3 regions of the Leclercia sp. AS011 genome follow, and region 3 is predicted to be linked to each of the others. Evidence: predicted binding sites of a transcription regulator. Region 3 holds the regulator's gene; each other region holds the start of a gene.
The links. Region 3 encodes Fur, which represses iron uptake genes when iron is present. Its sites were predicted from a motif close to ATAATAATGAGAACNACTATCAA; they were not measured.
Positions count from the first base shown of each region.

Region 1: the regulator Fur is predicted to act here: its motif matches at 1,113-1,135, upstream of WFO70_RS00805 (Nramp family divalent metal transporter).
Region 2: the regulator Fur is predicted to act here: its motif matches at 1,617-1,639, upstream of sufA (Fe-S cluster assembly scaffold SufA).

Region 1 is NZ_JBBCMA010000001.1:171,511-174,790, forward strand. It holds gene WFO70_RS00800 (NupC/NupG family nucleoside CNT transporter) at 1-831, opposite strand, end outside; gene WFO70_RS00805 (Nramp family divalent metal transporter) at 1,175-2,416, shown strand; gene ypeC (DUF2502 domain-containing protein YpeC) at 2,447-2,785, opposite strand; gene WFO70_RS00815 (aldo/keto reductase) at 2,912-3,280, opposite strand, start outside.
Region 2 is NZ_JBBCMA010000001.1:1,545,752-1,549,031, forward strand. It holds gene sufB (Fe-S cluster assembly protein SufB) at 1-1,200, opposite strand, end outside; gene sufA (Fe-S cluster assembly scaffold SufA) at 1,209-1,577, opposite strand; gene menI (1,4-dihydroxy-2-naphthoyl-CoA hydrolase) at 2,090-2,500, opposite strand; gene ydiJ (D-2-hydroxyglutarate dehydrogenase YdiJ) at 2,497-3,280, opposite strand, start outside.
Region 3 is NZ_JBBCMA010000001.1:2,231,734-2,235,013, reverse strand. It holds gene chiP (chitoporin ChiP) at 1-801, shown strand, start outside; gene chiQ (ChiQ/YbfN family lipoprotein) at 848-1,177, shown strand; gene fur (ferric iron uptake transcriptional regulator) at 1,335-1,781, opposite strand; gene fldA (flavodoxin FldA) at 2,073-2,603, opposite strand; gene ybfE (LexA regulated protein) at 2,759-3,046, opposite strand; gene ybfF (esterase) at 3,175-3,280, opposite strand, start outside.

The DNA of each region.
Region 1 (3,280 bases), 2.1 Mb from region 3:
GATACCCAGTACGGCAGCAAACAGGGCGTTCAGTGCAGAGATCAGGGCGATAAAGCCGATCAGCATGGCCGCAACGATAACCGCTACTTTGAAACCTGCCAGAATGTATTCACCCAGCATCTCGAAGAAGCTCTGACCTTCGTGCAGATTAGCCATCTGCAGGTTCTCTTCACTTTCATCCACGCGGTACGGGTTGATCAGCGACAGAACGATAAAGGTGCTGAACATGTTCAGAACCAGCGCAGCAACCACGTATTTTGGCTCCAGCATGGTCATATACGCGCCCACGATAGACATGGAAACGGTAGACATTGCGGTGGCCGCCATGGTGTACATGCGGTTGCGGGACATTTTGCCGAGGATATCTTTATAGGCGATAAAGTTCTCAGACTGACCGAGGATCAGGGAGCTTACGGCGTTGAAAGATTCCAGTTTGCCCATGCCATTCACTTTGGACAGCACGGTACCGATAGCGCGGATCACAATCGGCAGAATGCGAATGTGTTGCAGAATACCGATCAGAGCAGAAATAAAGACGATAGGGCACAGAACTTTCAGGAAGAAGAATGCCAGACCTTCATCGTTCATTTTACCGAACACGAAGTTGGTCCCTTCATTAGCAAATCCGAGCAGTTTTTCGAACATCTCAGAGAAGCCCTTCACAAAGCCCAGACCCACGTCTGAGTTCAGGAAGAACCAGGCAAGCAGCACTTCAATGACGAGCAACTGAATAACATAACGAATACGGATTTTTTTGCGATCGCTGCTGACCAGCAACGCAAGCACGGCAACGACAACAAGTGCCAGGACAAAATGTAGGACGCGGTCCATATTTGCTCCAAATATGAGGCAGGTTTAATTTCGCTGCACATTCTATGAAACAAGCGTAAAGAAAACGAGATCAAAGACACACTATAGTCACGTCCTGTGACGAGACTCAAAAATAGTGACACAACATACATTTTTGTTATGTTATGTAAATGCGTGAAAAGTTAAGTTTGTGTGCTACGCTTCACAAAGGTGTGTGCTTTTTGCCCGCCTGCCTGTACAACATCCAGCCTGCTGATTGTTCTTCGCTATCACTGTAATCACGATAATCCCTTTAAATGAACTTGATAATCATTCGCATTTTGATAGCATTAAACATAGCAAAGGCTATATTACTGAGGCAAAAATGAGCAACAGTCGCGTTGATGAGAGTAGCAGTGGCAGAGCAGCACGCAAAATGCGGTTTGCATTAATGGGACCTGCGTTTATTGCCGCCATTGGCTACATCGATCCCGGTAACTTTGCGACCAACATTCAGGCCGGGGCCAGCTTCGGCTATAAACTGCTGTGGGTGGTGGTGTGGGCCAATCTGATGGCGATGATGATCCAGGTGCTGTCGGCAAAACTGGGTATCGCTACCGGCAAAAACCTCGCGGAACAGATCCGCGACCATTATCCGCGTCCGCTGGTCTGGTTTTACTGGGTGCAGGCCGAGATTATCGCCATGGCGACCGATCTCGCGGAATTTATCGGTGCCGCGATCGGCTTTAAGCTGATCCTGGGCGTATCGCTGCTGCAGGGGGCGGTGTTGACGGGTATCGCCACCTTCCTGATCCTGATGCTGCAACGACGCGGGCAGAAGCCGCTGGAGAAAGTGATTGGCGGTCTGCTGCTGTTTGTGGCGGCGGCCTATATTGTTGAGCTGATCTTCTCCCAGCCAGACTTCGTACAGTTAGGCAAAGGGATGGCGATCCCGAGCCTGCCTACCACCGAAGCGGTCTTCCTGGCGGCCGGGGTGCTGGGGGCGACCATTATGCCGCACGTGATCTATCTGCACTCCTCCCTGACCCAGAACCTGCACGAGGGGTCGCGGCATGAACGCTACTCCGCAACGAAATGGGACGTGGCGATTGCCATGACCATCGCCGGGTTTGTCAATCTGGCGATGATGGCCACCGCCGCGGCGGCCTTCCACTTCAACGGCCATACCGGCATTGCCGATCTGGATCAGGCTTATCTGACCCTGGAACCTTTACTCAGCCATGCGGCGGCGACCATTTTTGGCCTGAGCCTGGTGGCGGCGGGTCTGTCGTCGACAGTGGTTGGTACCCTGGCCGGGCAGGTGGTGATGCAGGGCTTTGTGCGCTTCCATATTCCGCTGTGGGTGCGTCGTGCCGTCACCATGCTGCCGTCATTTATTGTGATCCTGATGGGGCTGGATCCGACCCGTATTCTGGTGATGAGTCAGGTGCTGCTGAGTTTTGGTATTGCGCTGGCGCTGGTGCCGCTGCTGGTGTTTACCAGCGACAAGAAGCTGATGGGCGATCTGGTCAACAGCGTGATGGTCAAACGGGCAGGGTGGGCGATAGTGGTGCTGGTGGTGGCGCTGAATCTGTGGCTGCTTATCGGCACGGCACTGGGGTTATAAAAAAAGGCGCCGCGAGGCGCCTTTTTCATATTAGTGACGATGACCGTGTCCGCCATGACCGTGACCTTTACGGCCGCGATGGTCATCACGATCGCGCCAGCCTTCGCGGTAGCCGCGCTCATAGGCGTTACGTTTATCCCAGCCACGATGGTAGCCGTTGTCATGTTTGTGCCAGCGTTTATCACGCCATTCATAATTACGATGCCAGTAGCCGCGGTCACGCCAGCCGCCACCGTCCCAGTAGTTACCGTAATTATCGCGATCGCCAATTTGTAATTTTACGGATGGCAACAGGGTGATTTCGCCAGCATTAGCGACCAGCGGGGCTGAAGCCATTAATACTGCTGCCAGAATCAGGGACCTGAACATTATTATTCTCCTTCACGATCGGAGCCGTAACCGGCTTGTTAATGCAATTTTAAGGGGCGGTAAAGCCCCGGATAATCGCTTTAACTCCTAATTCAGAAGGCGTAGCACTTTTTGCTAAAAGTGCTTTTAATCTGCGCGGGTCAGGATTGATTCTATTTCGTTCAGCTCGTCAGGCGTGAAGTGACGATTCGCCAGCATGCCTACGGCATCTTCGATTTGCGTTGTTTTGCTGGCGCCAATCAGCACCGAAGTGATGGCCTCGTGATGTAGTACCCAGGCCAGCGCCATCTGCGACAATTTCTGGTTCCGGCGTTCAGCCAGTGCATTGAGCCTGCGCACCTTGACCAGCTTCTCTTCGGTGATCTGATCCGGGTTCAGGAAGCGGCTGCCGCTGGCGGCGCGGGAATCTGGCGGAATGCCGTTCAGATAGCGGTCGGTGAGCTGGCCACCCGCGAGTGGCGAAAAGGCAATGCATCCCACCCCTTTCTGCTTCAG
Region 2 (3,280 bases), 690 kb from region 3:
ACGCGCGTTGGTGGCGGTCGGCATGATCTTGACCAGCCCGCGGTAGCTGTTCTGGCTTTTGCCCGCCGAGATCCCTTTCGAGATGATGGTCGATTTAGTGTTTTTACCGATGTGGATCATCTTGGTGCCGGTATCGGCCTGCTGATGCCCGCTGGTCAGCGCCACCGAGTAGAACTCGCCGATGGAGTTATCCCCGCGCAGAATGCAGCTCGGGTACTTCCAGGTGATGGCGGAGCCGGTTTCCGACTGGGTCCAGGACATCTTGCTGTTTTCGCCTTCGCACAGGGCGCGCTTGGTGACGAAGTTCAGGATGCCGCCGGTGTTGTTATCCCCAGGGAACCAGTTCTGTACCGTGGAGTATTTCACCTCGGCGTCTTTATGGATGATCACCTCCACCACCGCGGCGTGCAGCTGATAGCTGTCGCGTACCGGGGCGGAACAGCCCTCGATATAGCTGACGTAGCTACCCTCATCGGCCACCAGAATGGTGCGTTCAAACTGGCCGGTTTTCTCGGCGTTGATGCGGAAATAGGTCGACAGCTCCATCGGGCAGCGCACGCCTTTCGGCACATAGATGAAGGTGCCGTCGGAGGCCACCGCCGCGTTCAGGGCCGCAAAGAAGTTGTCGTTGCCCGGCACTACGGTGCCGAGGTACTTCTTCACCAGCTCGGGGTGATCGTGAATGGCTTCGCCAAAGGAGCAGAAGATGATCCCCTGCTCGCCCAGCTTCTCCCGGTAGGTGGTGGCGACCGAGACGGAGTCGAAGATGGCGTCCACCGCCACCTCACGCCCTTCGCGCACCGGCACACCGAGCTGCTCGAAGGCCTCTTCCACCTCTTTGCTTAAAAAGGCGTTAGCGCCGGTCTGCTGCACCGCGCCCGGCTCGGAGGCGCAGGTGTCGTCGCAGTTGCCGCACGAGGGCGCAGAGTAGTAGCTGTAATCCTGATAGTTCAGCTTGTCGTAATGCGCTTTCAGCCAGTGCGGCTCTTCCATCTCCAGCCAGGCGTTAAACGCGTTCAGGCGGAACTCCAGCATCCAGTCTGGCTCGTTACGCTTGGCAGAAATGGCGCGGATGACCTCTTCGTTGATCCCTTTTGCGAGCTCATCGGTCTGCAATTGGGTGAAGAAGCCCTCTTTGTAATTAATATGGCCGCCGGACCAGGTGTTGACGTCGTCAGTTGCTTCAGTATGTCGAGACATAATACCGCCTATACCCCAAAACTTTCGCCGCAGCCGCATTCGTTCTGGGCTTTCGGGTTATTGAATTTGAATAACTGGTTTAAGCCTTCGCGCACGTAATCCACTTCTGTACCGTCAATAAACGGCATCGCCTGCAAAGGGACATAGAGCCGGGCACCGTCCTGCTCGAAAAGCAGATCGTCTTTCGCCGGTTCGCTGACGGTATCCAGTACGTAACCAAATCCGGCGCAGCCGGTGGTCTTAACGCCTAACCGCACGCCCAGCATGCCCGCCTGTTTACTCACCAGCTCGCGGATGTGCGCCGCGGCGGCCGGTGTTAGTGACAATCCACGCCACGCAAATTCTGTCGGATCAAATGTTTCTGAATGCTGTTGCATAAATCCACCTCTTCTAGTGCGCCCCCAGGGCATAACACCATGTTAGTGATAATGATTATCACTTCAACCCCTCAGTTGCAGGGGCATTCGGCTTAACCGCCCTTTTTGGCTACTTTCATTAAGCATAGACCCTGCTACGGGGGTTAACAGGGATGTTCACATTTGGTTAACTTTATGATCTGAAAGATGATTTGTTATTGATTCGCGGCAATCGGGGATAAATGCAAAATATGTATAGAAAATGCCTATTTTTGGGATAGGGAATGGACCGAGACGGCTGCTCTTACCTGTAAGCGTATTCTGAAACAGCCCCGGCGAGGGCGCTTGACCGACTGCGGGTGCGCTATCCTTGTTGTATTAAGGCCAGCAACAGGAGGGGAGATGCTTACTGCACTGTTAATTACCGCCGTCCTTGCCGTGGTCATTACTGCTCTGGTTATTTTGTCTGCGATGCAGGATCTCAGAGACGATTATTGAAGATAAACAAAAGGCCGCTTCCGCGGCCTTACTTTTTACACCACCGCAGTGGTCAGCCGCGATGAGCAGCACAGACGCTGCTGGTCATCGAAGATATCAATCTGCCACACCTGATGTCGCCCGCCGGTATGCAGGGCGCGACAGACGCCGCGCACCCGACCGCTGCGCACGGAACGGATGTGGTTGGCATTGACCTCCAGCCCTACCACCTTCTGTTCCCCTTCGGTGCAGAGATAGCCCGCCACCGAGCCGAGGGTTTCAGCCAGCACTACCGATGCCCCACCGTGCAGCAGGCCAAACGGCTGATGGGTGCGGCTGTCCACCGGCATGGTGGCTTCCAGTTCATCCTCGCCGATGCGGGTAAACTGGATGTCCAGCAACCCCACCATGTTCCCGTCGCTCATGGCGTTTAACGCCTGCAGGGTAACGGCACGTTTCCAGATCATCCCATAATCTCCAGCAAAGCCTGCAGCGGATGGCGCACGCCGCTGCCCTCGACGCGTTTGACCTGGCTGCGGCAGGAGTAGCCGGTCGCCAGACAGCGATTGCGCGGCAGACGCTGCATCGCCTGGTGCCAGGAGAGCTCATAGATCCCCAGCGAATTCTTGTGGTTCACCACCTCATGGCCGTAGGTCCCGGCCATGCCGCAGCAGCCGACGCTGACGCTCTCGAGCTTCGCCCCAAAGCGGGCAAAGATCGTGGCCCACTGAGAAGGCGCGCCCGGCAGGGCGGTCACTTCGGTACAGTGGCCGAACAGATACCAGGATTCACCGCTGGTCTCCTGCGGTGTTTGCTCGTCGACAATCGCCGGAAGCCATTCGTGCACCAGCATGACGTGGAAGTCGCCGCGCTTGTCGCCGAGAGTCTGCTTGTACTCATCGCGATAGCAGAGCACCAGGGCCGGATCGACGCCGACCATTGGCATGCCCAGCTGCGCCACACGGTTGAGGAAGTCAGAGGTCTTTTGCGCCGTTTTGGCGAACCGATTGAGGAAACCTTTAATGTGCTGGGCTTTACCGTTCGGAGAGAACGGCAGCAGCACCGGCTGATAGCCGAGCCGCTCCACCAGCCGAATAAAGTCCGCCACCACCTGCGCATCGTAATAGCTGGTAAAGGGATCCTGCACCACCAGCACGGTTTTCGCTTTCTGCTCCGGGCTCAGCGCTTCAAGCTGTTCCAGGGTCAGGTTGGCGGAGCGGTGGCCCACCATCTGACGCTGCAGCGAC
Region 3 (3,280 bases):
CTTGAGATGGACAAGTTCTATCAGAATGACAGAAAAACCCGCGTCGACTATCTCCACTCCTTCGGCGCGAAGTACGATTTCAAAAATAACCTGATTCTCGAAGCCGCCTTTGGTCAGGCTGAAGGTTTCATCGATCAGTACTTTGCCAAAGCCAGCTACAAGCTTGATATCGTGGGTGGCCCGCTCTCAACGACCTATCAGTTCTACGGTACGCGTGATAAAGCCGACAGCGGCACCGTGAACGATATCTACGACGGTACGGCATGGCTGCAGGCGCTGACGCTGGGCTACAAAGTCGGTCAGGTCGATTTGCGTCTGGAAGGGACCTACGTGAAGGCGGAAGGTCAGCAGGGTTACTTCCTGCAGCGTATGACGCCAACCTATGCCTCTTCCAACGGGCGTCTGGACGTGTGGTGGGATAACCGCTCCGACTTTAACGCCAACGGCGAAAAAGCGGTCTTCTTCGGGGCGATGTATGACCTGAGCAACTGGAACCTGGCGGGCTGGAGCGTCGGCGCATCCTATGTCTACGCCTGGGACGCGAAACCGGCAGACTGGTTAATCAACAGCGCCGGTCAGCGTGAAGATATCGCCTCGAACAAGATCAAAGAGTCTGCCTACAGCCTGGATGCGAGCTACACCCTGCAGGACGGTCGCGCGAAAGGGACTATGTTCAAACTGCACTTCACGCAGTATGACAACCACTCCGATATCCCAAGCTACGGCGGCGGCTACGGCAACATCTTCCAGGACGAGCGTGACGTGAAGTTTATGGTTATCGCCCCGTTCACCATCTTCTGATGACAACCCGGGCGGGGGCGATCCCCGCCTGACTGGAACCGTTATGCTGAAAAGAATCGTACTGGTCGCGGTGCTGGCATCAGGACTGGCCGCCTGCGCACAACCGCAAACCCAGAAAGAAGACACCCGTCTGAAAGAGGCCTACAGCGCCTGCATCAATACCGCTGAAGGATCGCCTGAGAAACTCGAAGCCTGCCAGAGCGTGCTGGACGTGCTGCGTCAGGAGAAGGCGCACCAACAGTTTGCGACCCAGGAAACCGTCCGGGTGGCGGATTACCAGGCCTGTATCCAGGCGCGTAAAACGGGTAACAATCAGGACGTGACCAAAAACTGCGATAAAATCTGGCAGGAGATTCGCAGTAATAACAGCAAGTAATCCGCTGTCTTTAACGCCCGGTGGCGCTTTGCTTACCGGGCCTACGGGAGATTTCACCCTGGTAGGCCCGTGTAAGCGCAGCGCCACCGGGCTTTTTGACATAATGACAGGCAAAAAAAAAGCCAACCGTCAGGTTGGCTCAGAGTCTTAGCGGAGATTATTTCGTGTCGTGCGCGTGGTCATCTTCGCGGCAGTCGCCTTCGGCACAGTGGCCATACAGGTACAGACTGTGGTTGGTCAGACGAATGCCATGACGTGCGGCAATTTCGCGCTGACGTAATTCGATGGAATCATCGCTGAATTCGATCACTTTGCCGCAGTCGAGGCAAATCAGGTGATCGTGATGATGCTGCTGCGTCAGTTCAAATACGGATTTACCGCCTTCGAAATTATGACGCGTAACGATGCCTGCATCGTCGAACTGGTTCAGTACACGGTAAACGGTAGCCAGACCAATCTCTTCGCCCATGTCGATCAGACGCTTGTATAAGTCTTCCGCACTGACATGATGGTTATCCGGACCCTGAAGCACTTCCAGGATTTTTAACCGTGGAAGCGTGACTTTCAGTCCGGCCTTCTTTAATGCGGTGTTGTTGTCAGTCATGCGGAATCTGTCCTGTTGCTAAACGATTCACTTCTAAGGAAGAAGTGACAGAAAATGCACCTGGGATAATGCGTCTCATTATAGAAGTGCCATGGCGTAATGAAAACTGCAAGTCTCAAGTAAAGTATGCTTATAAAAACGTGGTACCGCCAACAAAGTTGTTACAAGGTTCCCCGTTTACTCCTGGATCATTGTACAGGTATGGCAGCAAAAGTTAAAAATTTGTAGCAATTATTTTGATTGGTATTACCTATCAATGCGGCGCAACTTTAGCGTTGCGCCGCGACATCATCAGGCATTGAGGATGTCGTCGAGGTGCAGCTCTTCGCGAACCTGTTTCACCCATTTGTCGACACGCTCGGCGGTCAGTTCCGGCTGGCGATCTTCGTCGATGGCGAGGCCCACGAAGTGGTTATCATCGGCCAGACCTTTGGAGGCTTCGAAGTGGTAACCGGCGGTTGGCCAGTGACCCACGATCACCGCGCCGCGTGGCTCAATGATGTCGCGAATGGTGCCGAGGGCATCGCAGAAGTACTCTGCGTAGTCTTCCTGATCGCCACAGCCGAACAGGGCCACCAGTTTGCCGTTGAAGTCGATCTCTTCCAGAGACGGGAAGAAGTCGTCCCAGTCACACTGCGCTTCACCGTAATACCAGGTCGGGATGCCCAGCAGCAGAATATCGTAACCTTCGATATCTTCTTTGCTGCTTTTCGCAATGTCATGCACATCGGCAACGTCTTTACCTAACTGTTTTTGAATGTTTTTTGCGATGTTCTCGGTGTTACCCGTGTCGCTGCCGAAAAAAATGCCGATGATTGCCATGAGTAAAATAACCTCTTGATACTTAATGGTATGGTGGCGCAATTTAGCCACGGATAAGGGCAATCATAGCAGAACAGAGAAGCCTGCGGAAACTGCTATCACGCAGGACTGCACTCTGTGCTACATGAAAGCAACAAGAAGGGGAGTTTTCTGACTTAAGCTTTGCCGTGCCATTTCCCGAGCTGCGCGATCAGCATCTCTTCGATAAGCTCACTGCGGCTGATCTCACGGGCATTCGCCAGCTCGTTCAGCGCATCGACGGCGTCAGCGTTCAGTTTCAGCTCGACGCGTTTAAGCCCACGACTTTTATCGCGTTTAAGCTGATTGCGCTTATTGATGCGCAGCTGTTCATCACGCGATAGCGGATTGGTTTTCGGTCGTCCCGGGCGACGCTCATTCGCGAACAGATCTATTGTCGTGCGGTCCGTGTGTTCTTTGGCCATGATTCTGAGACTTCGGGGGAAACAAGACACCCTGCTAATGCCCGGGCGATAAGCGCGCCATCATACATCACCGAAAACGGCACGCCAACGACTGGAGGCCCGCAGGCGACCAGTCGCTCTCTTTTTAATCAATTTTCGATGTCAGCGAGGTAACGGCGGATAGCGCGCAGCACCGCGTCCGGTTTTTCAGCATGGACCCAGTGTCCGGCCCCGGCAATCACGTGCGCCCGCGCC